3 regions of the Blautia sp. MCC283 genome follow, and region 3 is predicted to be linked to each of the others. Evidence: riboswitches for the same ligand, from Rfam matches in the RefSeq annotation. Region 3 holds a riboswitch; each other region holds the start of a gene.
What was found. Region 3 has a riboswitch for cobalamin ahead of GPK81_RS01170 (cysteine-rich small domain-containing protein). Riboswitches for the same ligand answer to the same signal wherever they lie in the genome.
Positions count from the first base shown of each region.

Region 1: linked by a shared signal. The riboswitch ahead of nikB (nickel ABC transporter permease) and the one ahead of GPK81_RS01170 (cysteine-rich small domain-containing protein) in region 3 are both predicted to bind cobalamin.
Region 2: linked by a shared signal. The riboswitch ahead of GPK81_RS12990 (ABC transporter substrate-binding protein) and the one ahead of GPK81_RS01170 (cysteine-rich small domain-containing protein) in region 3 are both predicted to bind cobalamin.

Region 1 is NZ_WQQB01000028.1:38,957-44,061, reverse strand. It holds gene hisB (imidazoleglycerol-phosphate dehydratase HisB) at 1-36, shown strand, start outside; gene hisIE (bifunctional phosphoribosyl-AMP cyclohydrolase/phosphoribosyl-ATP diphosphatase HisIE) at 56-1,336, shown strand; gene GPK81_RS09620 (M14 family metallopeptidase) at 1,432-2,391, shown strand; cobalamin riboswitch at 2,680-2,869, shown strand; gene nikB (nickel ABC transporter permease) at 3,059-3,997, shown strand; gene nikC (nickel transporter permease) at 3,998-4,828, shown strand; gene GPK81_RS09605 (ABC transporter substrate-binding protein) at 4,889-5,105, shown strand, end outside.
Region 2 is NZ_WQQB01000045.1:74,063-79,167, reverse strand. It holds gene GPK81_RS13000 (DUF1836 domain-containing protein) at 1-438, opposite strand, end outside; gene pcrA (DNA helicase PcrA) at 584-2,827, shown strand; cobalamin riboswitch at 2,929-3,218, shown strand; gene GPK81_RS12990 (ABC transporter substrate-binding protein) at 3,325-4,419, shown strand; gene GPK81_RS12985 (FecCD family ABC transporter permease) at 4,434-5,105, shown strand, end outside.
Region 3 is NZ_WQQB01000004.1:58,987-64,091, forward strand. It holds gene GPK81_RS01160 (N-acetylmuramoyl-L-alanine amidase family protein) at 1-1,388, shown strand, start outside; gene GPK81_RS01165 (C40 family peptidase) at 1,702-3,186, shown strand; cobalamin riboswitch at 3,350-3,552, shown strand; gene GPK81_RS01170 (cysteine-rich small domain-containing protein) at 3,819-4,124, shown strand; gene GPK81_RS01175 (phosphatase) at 4,274-4,987, opposite strand.

The DNA.
Region 1 (5,105 bases), on a different contig from region 3:
ATCACAGACGTGCTTTCTACCAAGGGAAGCCTCTGATACATAAAGGAGACTACTTATGAACAAACAGTTGATCCCATGCCTTTATCTTCAGGCAGAAAAGGCAGTAACAGGATTTGGACAGAGAAATCTTTTCGGAGATGGAAATGTAGAGACACTTGCAAAATTTTACGGCGACAATGGAGCAGATGAGCTTCTGGTGTTTGACTTTTCTTCCGCAGATGCTGAGCATGACCGTGCGATCGGAAAGATCCGGGATATCTGCCAGGCATCCGAGATCCCGGTGATCGCAGCAGGAAACATCAAACGTATGGAAGACGTAAAAAAACTGATCTATGCAGGCTGTGCCAAGGTTGTATTAAATTTTTCAAAGAAAAGTAATATTGAGCTTCTTGAGGAAGTATCCAGACGTTTTGGAAAAGAACGTATGATGATCAGTATTTCTGATCTGAAGGAATTTACAGAAAATCAGGAGCTGATCGAAACTTATGCAGACAGTGTTCTGGCTCTGGATACAGTGGAAAATGAAATCGCACAGATTTCGCAGATTTCCATTGTTCTCCACACGGACGAAAGCAGTCAGGAAAAAGTTCTGGAGCTTTTAGGGGAAACCGCCGTGTCCGGACTTTGCGGTGCTTATGTGAGCAGCCTTGAAAATGATCTGCATACATTAAAAGAGACCTGCGAAAAAGCCGGAATTCCGGTGAATACCTATAAAAGCAATATTGCATGGTCCGATTTTAAATTAAACAGTGATGGAATGGTTCCAGTTATTGTCCAGGATTACCGGACAGATGAAGTGCTGATGCTGGCCTATATGAATGAACTGGCTTTTGATACTACACTGAAACTGGGAAAAATGACATACTGGAGCCGCAGCCGGAATGAACTCTGGACAAAAGGCCTGACATCCGGACATGTACAGTATGTAAAATCCCTTACCATTGACTGTGACAATGATACGATCCTTGCCAAGGTGGATCAGGTGGGGGCTGCCTGCCATACAGGAAACCGTACCTGTTTCTTCAAACCACTGATGAAGAAAGAGTACGATGATACCAATCCACTCCACGTATTCCAGAATGTGTACGATGTGATCACAGACCGGAAAGCGAATCCGAAGGAAGGTTCCTATACCAATTATCTTTTTGATAAGGGAATTGACAAGATCCTGAAAAAAGTCGGTGAAGAATGTACAGAGATCGTCATTGCCGCCAAAAATCCGGATAAAGAAGAGATCAAGTATGAGATCTCAGATTTTCTCTATCACATGATGGTACTGATGGTGGAAAAAGGTGTCAGCTGGGAAGAGATCACCAGAGAACTGGCAAAAAGATAGAATTAAAAAAAAGACATATACAATTTTGGTTAGGCATGGTATACTTATCGGAACAAAGTGCGGAAATATAAGAAAAAGGGAAAGGGAAACAGCCAATGATCAAAATTGATGACTGGGTGATCGAAAAAGGAGAAAAAGCACAAGGTAAGATTGAGATCACAGGATGCGGCATGGCGATGCCGGCGACTGTGATCTGCGGGGTGGAAGACGGACCGACGATCCTGATCACAGCAGGAGTACACAGCGCCGAGTATGTAGGAATACAGGCGGCGATGGAACTTGCGAAAGAATTTCAGCCGGAGGAACTGAAGGGAAATGTGATCATCATTCCGCTGGTCAATGTCAGTGGATTTGAACATCGTACCATGAGTATGGTCTATGAAGATGGTAAGAATCTGAACCGTGTTTTCCCGGGAGATCCTGAGGGGACAGCTGCAGACCGCATTGCCTATACCATGGTGACGAAACTTTTTTCCATAACGGATTATTATATTGATCTGCACAGCGGAGACGGATATGAGCAGCTTCATCCATATGTTTATTATGTAGGGGTTGTAGATGAAGAGACGGCAGAGAAGTCCTTACATATGGCAAGACATATCGGTGTCAAATATGTGGTCCGCTCTACAACTGCTACAGGTGGTGCCTATAATTATGCTTCTTCTCTTGGAATTCCAAGCATTCTCATCGAGAGGGGCGGACACAGTTACTGGACCTGGGAGGAAGTGGAACAGGACAAAAGAGACGTCCGTCATCTTGTGTTTCATCTTCAGGGGAAGAAATGTCACGGACTGAAACATTACCGTCAGATGCTTCTGGAAAATGTGGTATATGAATATGCACCATATACCGGATGCTGGTATCCATCCAAAAAGCCTGGAGAGTACTTCTTTAAAGGAGAAGACCTGGGTGAACTGAGAGATTACTACGGAAACCTGCTTTATACATCCATTGCAACAGAAAATGGAGTTGTACTTTATCAGACAGCCAGCCTGAATATTATTGAGGACGGACCGATGATCGCCTATGCAGCGATCACAGAGACGCTGACCTGATATTCGCAGAGCTTTTCCACCAAAAATTGTTTTATTCAATTCCTATAGAAACGATAAGAAAACCGGATTTTACCGTTTGTTGTTCTATTTGTAAAAACAAACGCGTAAAATCCGTATTTTTTTGACAAATCGGATAAACTCAGTTGTTAAATACCTAACGGGGTATATGTACAATTCAAACAGCTTTGACAAAATTGATAAATATTCTAAAAATACAACATTTTTCTATGGACAACAGCAATAGATTTATCATATAATAAATCCGTAATTTAACAGCATTTGCTGATTTTTACATCAGTCGTTGCAAGTTCCGAGAGGATTAATAGGGAAACCGGTGTAAATCCGGTACGATCCCGTCACTGTAATGGGGAATCCTCAGATAAAATACCACTGGCCGGGTGCGTGAGAAATAGGGCCGGGAAGGTGTCTGAGGGTGAGGAGCCTGAGTCAGGAGACCTGCTTGTAATTGTTTTAAGATGATTCTTACGGAAGATAGGAAGCAAGTTTTTTTGTGTGTGCCCGTATTTCGTCACGGGCTTTTTTCGTGCGTATTTCTAAAATTCCATGCATTTTCTGCATATAAAGAATCCCATTATAGTTATTATTATCTTATATAAGTTGAAACGGCTATGCTAAAAATCACATCAAATGAGGAAAGGAGTAAAACGTGACAAAGAAACAAGTAGGAAAAAGATTTCTCCAGATTATCATTGTATTATTTGGAATCAGCTTTTTCACATTTGGACTGACCTACCTGTCACCTGGTGATCCTGCGGAGATCATGTTGACAGAGTGTGGTAATCTTCCAACACCGGAACTTCTGGAACAGACAAGACATGATCTCGGCCTTGACCAGCCATTTCTTGTGCAGTATGGTTCCTGGCTGAAAGGTGTTGTAACAGGAGATATGGGACAGTCCTATTCTTTCAAAATGCCGGTAACGGATAAACTGGTATCCTGTTTCTGGCCGACGCTGAGGATGTCGTTGCTGGCACTTCTGATGATGGTCATTATTTCCATACCGCTTGGAATACTGGCCGCTGTATATCAGAACAAATTCCCGGATTATTTTGTAAGAGGAATTACCTTTGTGGGAGTATCTGTTCCAAGCTTCTGGCTGGGCCTGATCCTTCTCAGCATCTTTGGTGTTCAGCTTCGCTGGATCAATGTTGCCGGAGGCAGTACAGATTTTAAATCCATGATCCTTCCGGCGCTGACACTTGCACTTGCCATGTCTGCAAAGTATACCAGACAGGTAAGAAGTGCAGTACTGGAGGAACTTCACCAGGATTATGTCACAGGTGCAAGAATGCGTGGGATCAAGGAAAGCGTCATTCTCTGGAAACACGTTCTTCCTAATGTAATGCTTCCGCTGGTAACACTGCTGGGGCTTTCCCTTGGAAGTCTTCTGGGAGGTACTGCAGTTGTAGAGATCATTTACAACTGGCCTGGAATGGGAAATATGGCAGTAAAGGCAATTTCCTGTCGTGACTATCCTCTTGTACAGGGCTATGTACTCTGGATCGCGATCCTGTACATGTGCATCAACCTGCTTGTGGATCTGTCCTATACTTATCTCGATCCAAGACTTAAGGAGGATAGATAATTGAAAAAGGTATTACGAACATTCAAAGAAAATAAACAGTTCACTCTTTTCTTTATTCTGGGTCTCGTGGTGATCGGTGTTGCGATCTTTGCACCGCAGCTTTCTCCATATGATCCGTTGGATGCAGTTATGACCGAATCACTGCAGGAGCCAAGCTCCGCTCATCCGTTCGGAACGGATAAGCTTGGACGAGATCTTCTTTCCCGTGTTATCTTCGGAACAAGAACCTCTCTGATCATGACCTTATGTCTGGTTGCGGTGATCTTTGTGATCGGTACATTTTTAGGAGTTATCGCCGGATATTTCGGTGGTGTTGTGGATGCAGTGATCATGCGTATCGCGGATATGATGATCTCATTCCCCGGCCTTGTTCTGGCCATTGCCATTGCCGGTATGCTCGGACCGAATCTGGTCAATGCCGTTATCTCCATTGCGGCTGTAAGCTGGACAAAATATGCCCGCCTTGCAAGAAGTATGGTTTTGAAAGTCAAGAAGAGTCTTTACATAGAGGCAGCTGTGGTAAACGGAACAAAGACCTGGAAAATTCTTCTTGTACACGTTCTTCCCAACATGGTAACCCAGATGGTGGTAACTGCAGCGGCAGATATCGGAACCATGATGCTGGAACTGGCTTCCCTTTCATTCCTGGGATTTGGTGCAACCGCGCCGACACCGGAATGGGGACTGATGCTGAATGAAGGAAGGACCTACATGGCAAAAGCGCCATGGCTTATGATCTACCCTGGTATCGCTATCGTGATCTGTGTTGTTGTTTTCAACATGCTTGGAGACAGCATCCGTGATGTACTGGATCCGCGCCAGGATCAATAAAACAACTCTGTAACAAACCAACACCATATGATCAGTATTATTTATCTTTAGGAGGATGAAATGAGAAATAACGTAGTTAAAAAAGTGCTGGCTGCTACACTTGCATGCATGATGACTTTTTCCATGACAACAGTGGCTCAGGCAAAAGGTGACAAAAAAAGTGATAAGGAGATCACCATCGGAGTAACAAGCTTTGCAGATACACTGGAGCCGACAGAGCAGTATTTCAGCTGGGTTGTATCCCGTTATGCGATCGGTGAGTGCCTTACAAAATTCG
Region 2 (5,105 bases), on a different contig from region 3:
GCGCATAAGATCCTTTTCCAGGTAACGGATCTGTGACTGCTCCATACTGAAAACCTCCTGGTAGATGTAAGTCATGTCCTTTTCTGTAACGGACTTGAAGTATTTCTCGGTGATCGGTCCCAGAAGGGTCTGGATATCACTGATGGAGAGGATATTTTTAAAATAGTAGATAAAGATCAGCATCAGCAGATGCTCCCGGGAATACCGCTTTTTTTCCGGCGGGGGAAGGAGCTTGTTCTTTGCGTAATTGTTGATCATGGTCTTGGTCAGGATCTTGTCATCATCATGACGCTTGGTGGAAGCGAGATTATCTTCCATAAAGGTTGTGACCTGATCCATGTAAAGAGCAATATTGGGAATTTCATCGGGTTTTATATAATCAAGCTCAGCAATTTTTGCAAAAATGCTGTTCATCATTTCTTTTTCGTTTTCTGTCATCGCATTATCACCTCTGCTCCCTATTATATAGTTTTAAATACTACTTGTAAAGAAACTTTTTTTCAGAGAGGTGGGTTTACCGGAAAGTAAAGTCATGATAGTATATAAAGATACTGTTCATATGGAAAAAGAAATGGAGATCAAAATGAGTATACATGATGCTTTGGACACATTGAATCCTATGCAGCGGGAAGCTGCCGTACATACAGAGGGACCACTTCTGATCCTCGCAGGAGCCGGTTCCGGAAAAACAAGAGTGCTGACCCACAGGATCGCCTATTTAATGGAAGAAAAGGGTGTAAACCCATGGAATATCCTGGCGATCACCTTTACTAACAAGGCCGCCAGTGAGATGCGGGAACGTGTGAATAAAATTGCGGGAATGGGTGCGGAGAGCGTATGGGTCTCCACCTTCCATTCCGCCTGCGTGAGGATCCTGCGCAGACATATTGAGGTGCTGGGCTTTGGCAGTAATTTTACCATCTATGATGCCGACGACCAGAAAACAGTCATGAAGGAAATCTTCCGGAAGTTTGATATCAATACCAAGATCTACAAGGAACGCGCTGTTCTTGCTGAGATTTCCCATGCCAAGGATGAACTGATCACACCGGAAGAGATGGAGCTGAATGCGGGCGGCGATCCGGATGCACGGAAGATTGCCGGTATGTATAAGGAATATCAGTCTATCCTCCGGGGAAACAATGCGCTGGATTTTGATGACCTGATCGTGAAGACTGTGGAGCTTTTTCAGCATAATCCGGATATCCTGGACTATTATCAGGAACGTTTCAAATATATTATGGTGGATGAGTATCAGGATACCAATACTGCCCAGTTTAAATTTGTAAGTCTTCTTGCCGAGAAATACAAGAATCTCTGTGTGGTTGGTGATGATGATCAGTCCATCTATCGTTTTCGTGGAGCAAATATCGGGAATATCTTAGGCTTTGAGAAGGTTTTTCCTGAGGCTAAGGTGGTGCGCCTGGAACAGAATTACCGTTCTACCCAGAACATCCTCAATGCAGCCAATGAGGTGATCGTCAACAACACAGAGCGTAAGGAAAAACGCCTCTGGACAGAGAACGAAGAGGGCGATAAAGTACATTTCCGTCAGTTCAACAACGGATTTGAGGAAGCGGAGTATGTTGCAGGAGAGATCATCCAGGGGCGCCGCAACGGGAAATTCCAGTACAAGGACTGTGCAGTACTTTATCGGACCAATGCCCAGTCCCGTCTCTTTGAGGAGAAATTTCTCCTGGCAAATGTTCCTTATAAGATTGTCGGCGGCGTGAACTTTTATGCCCGCAAAGAGATTAAGGATCTGTTAAGCTATCTGAAGACCATTGACAATGCCAGTGATGATCTGGCTGTGCGCAGGATCTTAAATGTGCCAAAAAGAGGGATCGGACTCACCAGCATCGGCCGTGTCCAGGACTATGCGGATATGATGAACCTGAGCTTTTACGATGCGCTCCGCGTGGTGGAGGAAGTACCGTCCATTGGCAGGGCAGCAGGAAAGATCAATGATTTTGTATCCTTTATCCAGGGACTGAAAAGTAAGGCAGAGGCCTATACAGTCCGTGAAACCCTGGAAGAGGTCATTGAACTTACCGGTTATGTGAAGGAACTGGAGGCAGAGAAAACGGAGGAGGCTCAGGCGAGGATCGAAAATATCGACGAGCTGATCTCCAAGACAGAATCCTTCCAGGAAGCCATGGAGGAGGCCGGACAGCCGGCAACACTTTCTGCATTTCTGGAGGAGATCGCACTGGTGGCAGATATCGATTCTGTTGATCCGGATCAGGATTATGTGCTGCTGATGACTCTTCACAGTGCCAAGGGACTGGAGTTCCCAAATGTATTTATCGTGGGAATGGAGGACGGTGTTTTTCCGGGATATGCTTCCATCTGGTCCGGTGATCCGTCGGATATCGAGGAGGAGCGAAGGCTCTGTTATGTGGGGATCACCCGTGCCATGAAGGAACTGACTTTAACCTGTGCAAAACAGCGGATGATCCGTGGGGAGACTCAGTATAACCGTGTGTCACGTTTTGTAAGGGAGATTCCACGGGAGCTGGTAGATCTTGGACATACCATTCAGGAGAAAAAGCCCAGAGTAGATGATATCGTATCTCCGAAAAGCGCCTATGCCCAGATGAAAATGAATTTCCAGGCAAAGAGCACCCTGCAGAAAAAAGATTTCACAGTGAAGAAGGCGGACAGCCTGGACTATGGTGAGGGAGACACGGTCCGTCATGTGAAATTCGGAGTCGGTATCGTAAAAAATATCGCAGACGGCGGCAGAGACTACGAAGTGACGGTAGACTTTGACAAAGTCGGCGTGAAAAAAATGTTCGCCGGTTTTGCCAAGCTGAAAAAGATCTGAGAGGGATCTCTCCGGGCAGACTATTTCTGCAAAAAACTGTAAAAATCCGGCCTCAAGGTTGTAATTGGAAAACCGGTATGTTAGAATCAGTATCAGCGTAATTGAATTGCTGTGAAGTGAACAGTATCACCGGCACATATGCTGCCGGATACTGTGAGAGGGAATCGGGTAAAAAGCCTGAGCGGTTGCGGCCACTGTATACAGAAGAAGGGATTTCACATGCCATTGCAGAAACTCATGTGAGAAGGCGAAATCCCGATGTCAGAGAGATTCTGGAGAAAATTCTGATATATCATTCATGATCGGCTAAAAGATGAATGGTGTATCAGTTTTTATTTTGCGGAGTTTTTTCTGAGTCTGTAAGTCAGGAAACCTGCTTGACAGTATGTAAGTGGGAGCTTCCGTACAAAGTGTTCCGTGCAGATTTTATGAAGCCCCATCTTTTCGGTTACCCATAGGCAACAGGAGATAAAACAGGCGAAAAGAGAGGAAATGAAATGAAAAACAAGTATGTATCCACAAGAATCATGGCAATGGTAATGGCAGCGGCAATGACCGTATCAGCAACTCCGGCTGTTTATGCCGCAGAGAGAGCAGACTCCGAGACCATCAAGGAAGACAACCAGCCGGCAGCAGAAGACAGTACAGAGTCTGCAGACACCGAAGATTCTTCCGCAGAGGCAACCAAGACAGAATATCCTCTGACCATCACAACCTATGATTACGATGGAAACGAAATCGAAACCACTTATGAAAAAGCACCGGAAAAAGTCCTTGCTGTATATCAGGGAAGCATTGAGACTATGCTCGCACTTGGTCTGGAAGACCACCTGGTAGCTACCGCAGGTCTTGATAATGAAGTTCCGGAAGATCTCAAAGAAGCATTCTCAAAAACAAATTATCTTGACGAATTTACCCCATCCCTTGAAACTGTAACAATGCTGGAGCCGGACATGATCTTATCCTGGAGCTCTCTTTTCTCTGATAAGAATCTGGGAAATGTAACAGACTGGATCGACAAAGGCTGCAACACCTACTACAACACCAATACTCGTCCGGACGGCGACAGAACACTGGAAAATGAATTCACAGATATCTTAAATATCGGAAAGATCTTCGATGTACAGGACAAAGCACAGGCTATCGTTGATGATGCAAAAGCAGTGATCGACAAAACTCTTACTGCAACTGCAGATGTAAAAGACAAACCAAGCGTAATGGTATTGGAGCCTCTTGGAGATGACATCACAAACTATGGCGTAAAGAGCCTTGGCGGAGATATGGTAACACAGTTAGGCGCAACTCTTGCAAACCCGGATGCTTCCACCGTTGGAAAAGAGGATATCATCGCAGCCAACCCTGACGTGATCTTTGTGGTTTACATGCCATATGCAGGAGATGATCCGGAAACTGTTAAGAACAGCCAGCTTGCAGTGATCCAGGATGATGAGTCCCTGAAGAGCCTTGACGCAGTAAAGAACGGACGTGTTTACCCGATCATGCTCAGTGAGATGTATGCAAGTGCAACACGTACCCAGGACGGAATCGAAACTTTTGCAAAGGGATTATATCCGGACGTAAATCTTGACTGATCGGAGAAAATGCAGTGAAAGAAACAGCTTCACAGAGAAAAAAAGATAAGGTGCTCAGAACATCCATGTATGTGGCAGTTCTCATCGGACTTGCAGGATTCCTTATTTTTTCCATACTTGCAGCCATCACTTTTGGAAATGCGGATCTGTCACTGAAGGATGTATACAGCGTTATCGCTTATAAATTGTTTCATATAAAAAGTCTGTCCGCCTATGCGGAAGGCGCAGTTCATGATGTTGTGTGGCTGATCCGGCTGCCTAGAGTCCTTCTGGCTCTGGCAGTTGGAATGGCTCTTTCCGTGTGCGGCGTGGTGATGCAGGCTATCGTGCAGAACCCGCTGGCAGACCCGTATGTGCTGGGTATCTCATCTGGTGCATCTCTGGGTGCCACACTGGCCATCATGCTTGGAATCGGAAGCTTTCTTGGTGGAAACTCTGTGGGAATCACAGCTTTCATTGGCGCGATGATCACTTCTTTTGCGGTGATCGCCATTGCAAACATGGGTGGAAAGGCAACTTCCGCAAAACTGATCCTTGCGGGAATGGCGGTCAGCGCAGTCTGTTCTGCTTTTTCCAATTTTGTCATTTATATTACCAATGACAAAAATGCGGCAACAGAAGTTATGAAGTGGAGCATGGGAAGTCTTGCCGGAGCAAGCTGGACCAGAGTGGGTGTAATGCTTCCG
Region 3 (5,105 bases):
AAACAGAAGGCGGGAAGTCCTATTACTACAAAAATGGAAAGAAAGTAAAAGGTTGGCTTACTCTGAACAGAAAGAAGTATTACTTCAATGCCTCTACAGGAGTTCAGGTAAAAGGCTGGGCAAAGGACAGCAAGGGTAAACGCTACTTCTATAATGCCAATGGAGCTAAGGGCTATATGGCAACAGGCTGGCTGACAGACAGCAAGAAGAATACCCGTTACTTTAATCCGTCTACCGGTTATATGACAACCAAGTGGGCAACCATCAGCAATAAGAAATATTATTTCTACAGCGGCAATGGTGTTGCAGCCAAGAGTACGTTTCTTACAGATTCCAAGAACGTGACCAGATATTTTACAAGCAAATGCTTTATGGCCACCGGCTGGGCAACAACATCGACAGCGAAGAAACGCTATTTTGACCCGAGCACAGGTGCTATGTATACAGGCTTCAGGAAGATTGGAAGCTATACATATTATTTCTATAAATCAAAGAAGTCCAAAGGCATTATGGCCACCGGATGGGTGTCCAATATTACCAGCGGAGTGAAATACTATTTTGACCCGTCTACCGGTGTTATGGCTACAGGAACCAAGACCATTGACGGAGTGCAGTACACATTCAGCAGTTCCGGAGTTCTTCAGTCCAGCGGCAGCAATCCGAATACAACAACTCCTTCAAGTTCCAGGACGATCAAAAATTTCCTGGCCAATGCCCTGAAACCGGTAGGACAGACGCTTTATGTATGGGGCGGTGGACATAACTGGTCAGATGCAACCAGAAAAGGTGTAAGCTCCAAGTGGAAACAGTGGTATGATAATAATTCAAGTTCTTATAACTACAGAAACTATATGGACCTCAGTGAATCTACAGAACAGAAGGGCCTTGACTGTTCCGGTTATGTAGGATGGTCTGTATACCAGATCATGCAGAGTAAATCAGGTGGAGTGAATTATACAACTGTTTCCGGAGATATCGGTTCCCTGTATTCTGGCAGGGGAATGGGAAGGATCATTTCCCAGTCAACGCTGTCAAGTTCAAACTGGAAACTTTATCCTGGAGATATCGGATATAACGATGGACATACATGGATGGTTCTTGGTCAGTGCGCAGATAAGAGTGTTGTGATTCTGCACTGTACGCCGAATGCAGGCGTTCAGATTTCCGGAACACCGACACCTAACGGAACTTACGGAAGCCAGGCGATCAAGCTTGCAGAAACCTATATGGCAAAATATCCGGGCGTATCCAAATATGATTACCATGAGTCCAGCGGTAATTACATCCGTAATGGAGCATATTTCAGATGGAACAGAAGCACACTTTCTGATCCGGATGGATACCTGAAGAAGACTGCAAATCAGATTCTTGCAGATCTGTTCAATTAAAAACAGGCTGCAACAGAAATATCAAAAAATTTTATTGAATCAACAAAAAGGGAGAACCGAAAATGCAAGGTTCTCTCTTTTTTAATGTCAAAATAATTAATAAATGTTACAAAGTTTTAAACTAATTGATAGAAAAACCTTGCAATCCAAATAACACTGTGTTAATATATAAAAAGATTGGAACAAGATATTGCAGAAATATTACATGAACTGCTGAGAATGAAATAACAGCAGAGACAAGTAAACAAACGACAGACACAGAGAACTGTCGGATAAATCAGAATTCAGAATCAGATTGCGAGGGTGAACAGTCATGAAGAAAAGAATATTATGTCTGACACTGGCGCTCATCATCAGCGGAGCACAGGTAGTCAGCGTAAGCGCAACAAGAGAAGATGAGGCAGCACTTCAGCAGGAAATGGATGCAACCAATGAACAGCTGAATGCGACTTATTCCAGATTGGATGATCTTTCCGCACAGAAATCACAGATTGAAGGCGAAATTTCCACTCTTGATGCCAATCTTGTAAACGTGATGGTTTCAATCCAGACACTGGAGGGAGACATCTCTAATAAAGAAGCTGATATTGCTTCTACCCAGACGAACCTTGAGAAGGCTAAGAATGCCAAGACCAAGCAGTATGAGGCAATGAAGAAGCGTATTCAGTATCTCTATGAGAAAGGTGGAGATGATGCATGGTTCCAGATGATGCTTAATGCAGAGAACCTGTCAGATCTTCTCACGAAAGCTGAGTACACACAGAAGACATATGAACAGGACAGAAAGAGCCTTGAGAAGTATTCCAATACCATTCAGCAGGTTGCCAACCTGGAAGCTCAGTATACACAGGAGAAGGCAGAACTTGAGGGAATGAAGCAGGAGTACGAGGCTGAGTCACAGAATCTGCAGGTACAGCTGGATGAGAAGCGTGCCACATCTGCGGATTATGATAATGAGATCGCTTATGCACAGCAGCAGGCTACAGACTATGCGAACCTTCTTGCAGAGCAGACAGCAGAGCTTCAGCGTCTGGAGGCAGAGCGTATCGCGGCAGAAGAGGAAGCGAGACGTCAGGCAGAAGCAGAAGCAGCTGCAAGAGCACAGGCAGAGGCAGAAGCACAGGCCCGTGCAGAAGCAGAAGCACAGGCGCAGCAGGATGAAGAAGCTGACAGCGAAGAAGATGTGCAGTATGATGAGAACGGTGATGAGATCGTAAATACAGACGAGGACGCTGCTGAAGATGATACTGAGTATGTGGATGAAGATACAGACACAGCAGATGGAGAGAACGATGATACTCAGTATGATGAAGACGGTAATGCCATAACAGGCGATGAAACAGAAGATACCAACACAGACGATGCAGAAGCCAATACAGACGAGGATTATGATAACAGCGGAGATACTTCCGAAGATACTTCTTCTGACAGTGGAAGCTCTTCTTCCTACAGTGGCTCAGGTTCTTCTGTTGTAGATTATGCGACACAGTTTGTTGGAAATCCATACGTATGGGGCGGAACAAGCCTTACCAATGGTGCAGACTGCTCCGGTTTTGTACAGAGTGTATATGCCAACTTTGGCGTAAGCCTTCCGAGAACTTCCTATGAGCAGCAGAATGCAGGTACTGAGGTATCTTATGCAGATGCCCAGCCAGGAGATCTGATCTGCTATGGTGGACATGTGGCTATTTACATGGGCAATGGACAGATCGTACATGCATCCAATTCTCAGGATGGTATTAAGATCAGTAACGATGCGACATACAGAACGATTGTTTCTGTAAGACGTCTTGTATAATCACGAACCATATAAAATTTATTAAGATGAAGATATTGAACAGCCTGGCGGCATATTCCGCCAGGCTGTTTCTTATAAGGAAACAGTGAATTTATATCAAAAAAATCTGAAACAGTATTGACATATAATTAACAGGGTGTTATTATAATGTCAGTATAATTCCATATTGAACATAGCAAGTGCTGAGGGCATCTGACAGTCATGGATTATCAGAAGCCAGCAGAAAAGGGAATCAGGTGAGAAACCTGAGCGATCCGGTCACTGTAACGGAGGAGCGAATCTCAGAATCCATTGTACCTATGTATGAGAAGGAGAGACGAGCCATGATCCCGGAGCCAGGAAACCTGCTTGTTATGGCGAGGTTAAACTTCCGTGTAAAGTGTAACAACCATTTCAGGGACTCCGCACCCCTGGGACGTTGTCTACTTTTTTACGAGAGTAGGCATTTTTTTATGGAATGCGCCTGTTCATATGAATTATACATGATTAAATGGCAGGCGATACTACTCCGGATACATTCGTTCCCTCCGCGCACTCATGAACGGATTATATTTCTACCCCGGGGTGGGATCGCTACCTCTTTTTTTACGGAAAAATTAAGAGAGTGCATGATCCGGGAGGAGATAAGAACCATGGAGAAACCATATTGGGAGGGAAAAGAATATTCCTATTTCAGCCACAAAAAATGCGAGTATTTTCCATGCCATAAAGGAGCAGATCCGGAAAATTTTAACTGCCTGTTCTGTTATTGTCCGCTGTATGCACTGGGAGATAAATGCGGTGGTAATTTCCATTTTACGGAAAGCGGAATCAAGGACTGCACTGCGTGTAAACTTCCTCACAGAAGAGAGAATTATGGATATATCACAGGAAAATATCAGGAACTTGCGGATATGATAAGAAAGCAGAGAGAGAATTCTCAGGCAGATGAGAAATGATAATAAAGAAAATATAATATAACCCGAAATAATAAGCTAGCTCGGACACATGGTAAAATGTGTCCGAGCTGGCTTTTTTGGTTGTGAGTCAAACATGAATGTGTATTCGGATACATTTTATGTATATTCGATCTTACTGTTTTACCAGATCATCTGGTCTGCAGAAATACCTTCAATCTTGGAAGCTGATTGTTCAGAATCAGCTGTTCCGGGAACATGGCCTGATGAACAAATTCAGCAGCACAGGTAAAATCACCGATGTGTTCCGGACCGTGACTGTCACTGGAGAGCAGCAGCGGCAGATGATATTTGCGGCAGCAGCGGAGAATCTCATAACAGTTTTCTCTGGTATCACCACGGTAGCCATATGGAGCCAGGGAAGCTTCGTTAATTTCAAAGATTGTTCCGGTTTCTCTGGCAGTTCGGGCAAGAACATCATAATTTACCGGATAATGGGTGTTGTCGCTGTGACCGAGGATTTTGACACAGGGATTCTTCATGACATTGACAAAAGCTTCTGTGTTCTCGTCTCTGGTACCGGGACGGTAGTTCCAGGTATGCATGCTTGCAATGGCATAATCAAGTTTGCATAATAATTCCTGATCCAGATCTACAGTTCCCTTCCGGTCCAGAATATTCAGTTCGATTCCGTAGAGCAGATCTACTCCGAAATGTTTTTTCGGAGAATAGGTAAGGCTGCGGAAATAGGAGGAAGTTCCGGCTGCCAGAGTGCCGGGACCGTGATCAGTGATCCCGAGAAGCCGGAGACCTTTCTCGGCAGCTGCGCGTGCCATGTTTGTGATGGTACATTCCGTGCCGTGACCACTGGCGATGGAGTGGGTATGCATATCAGAAAGATACATAAAAATACACCTCTTTTACTGTTTGAGAACATGTGACAGAGCGGAATACGAATGTCCGCTTTGCATAAATTTTTTCTGAAAAACAAAGGAATTCCTATATAAATCTAAGTATGGCAGA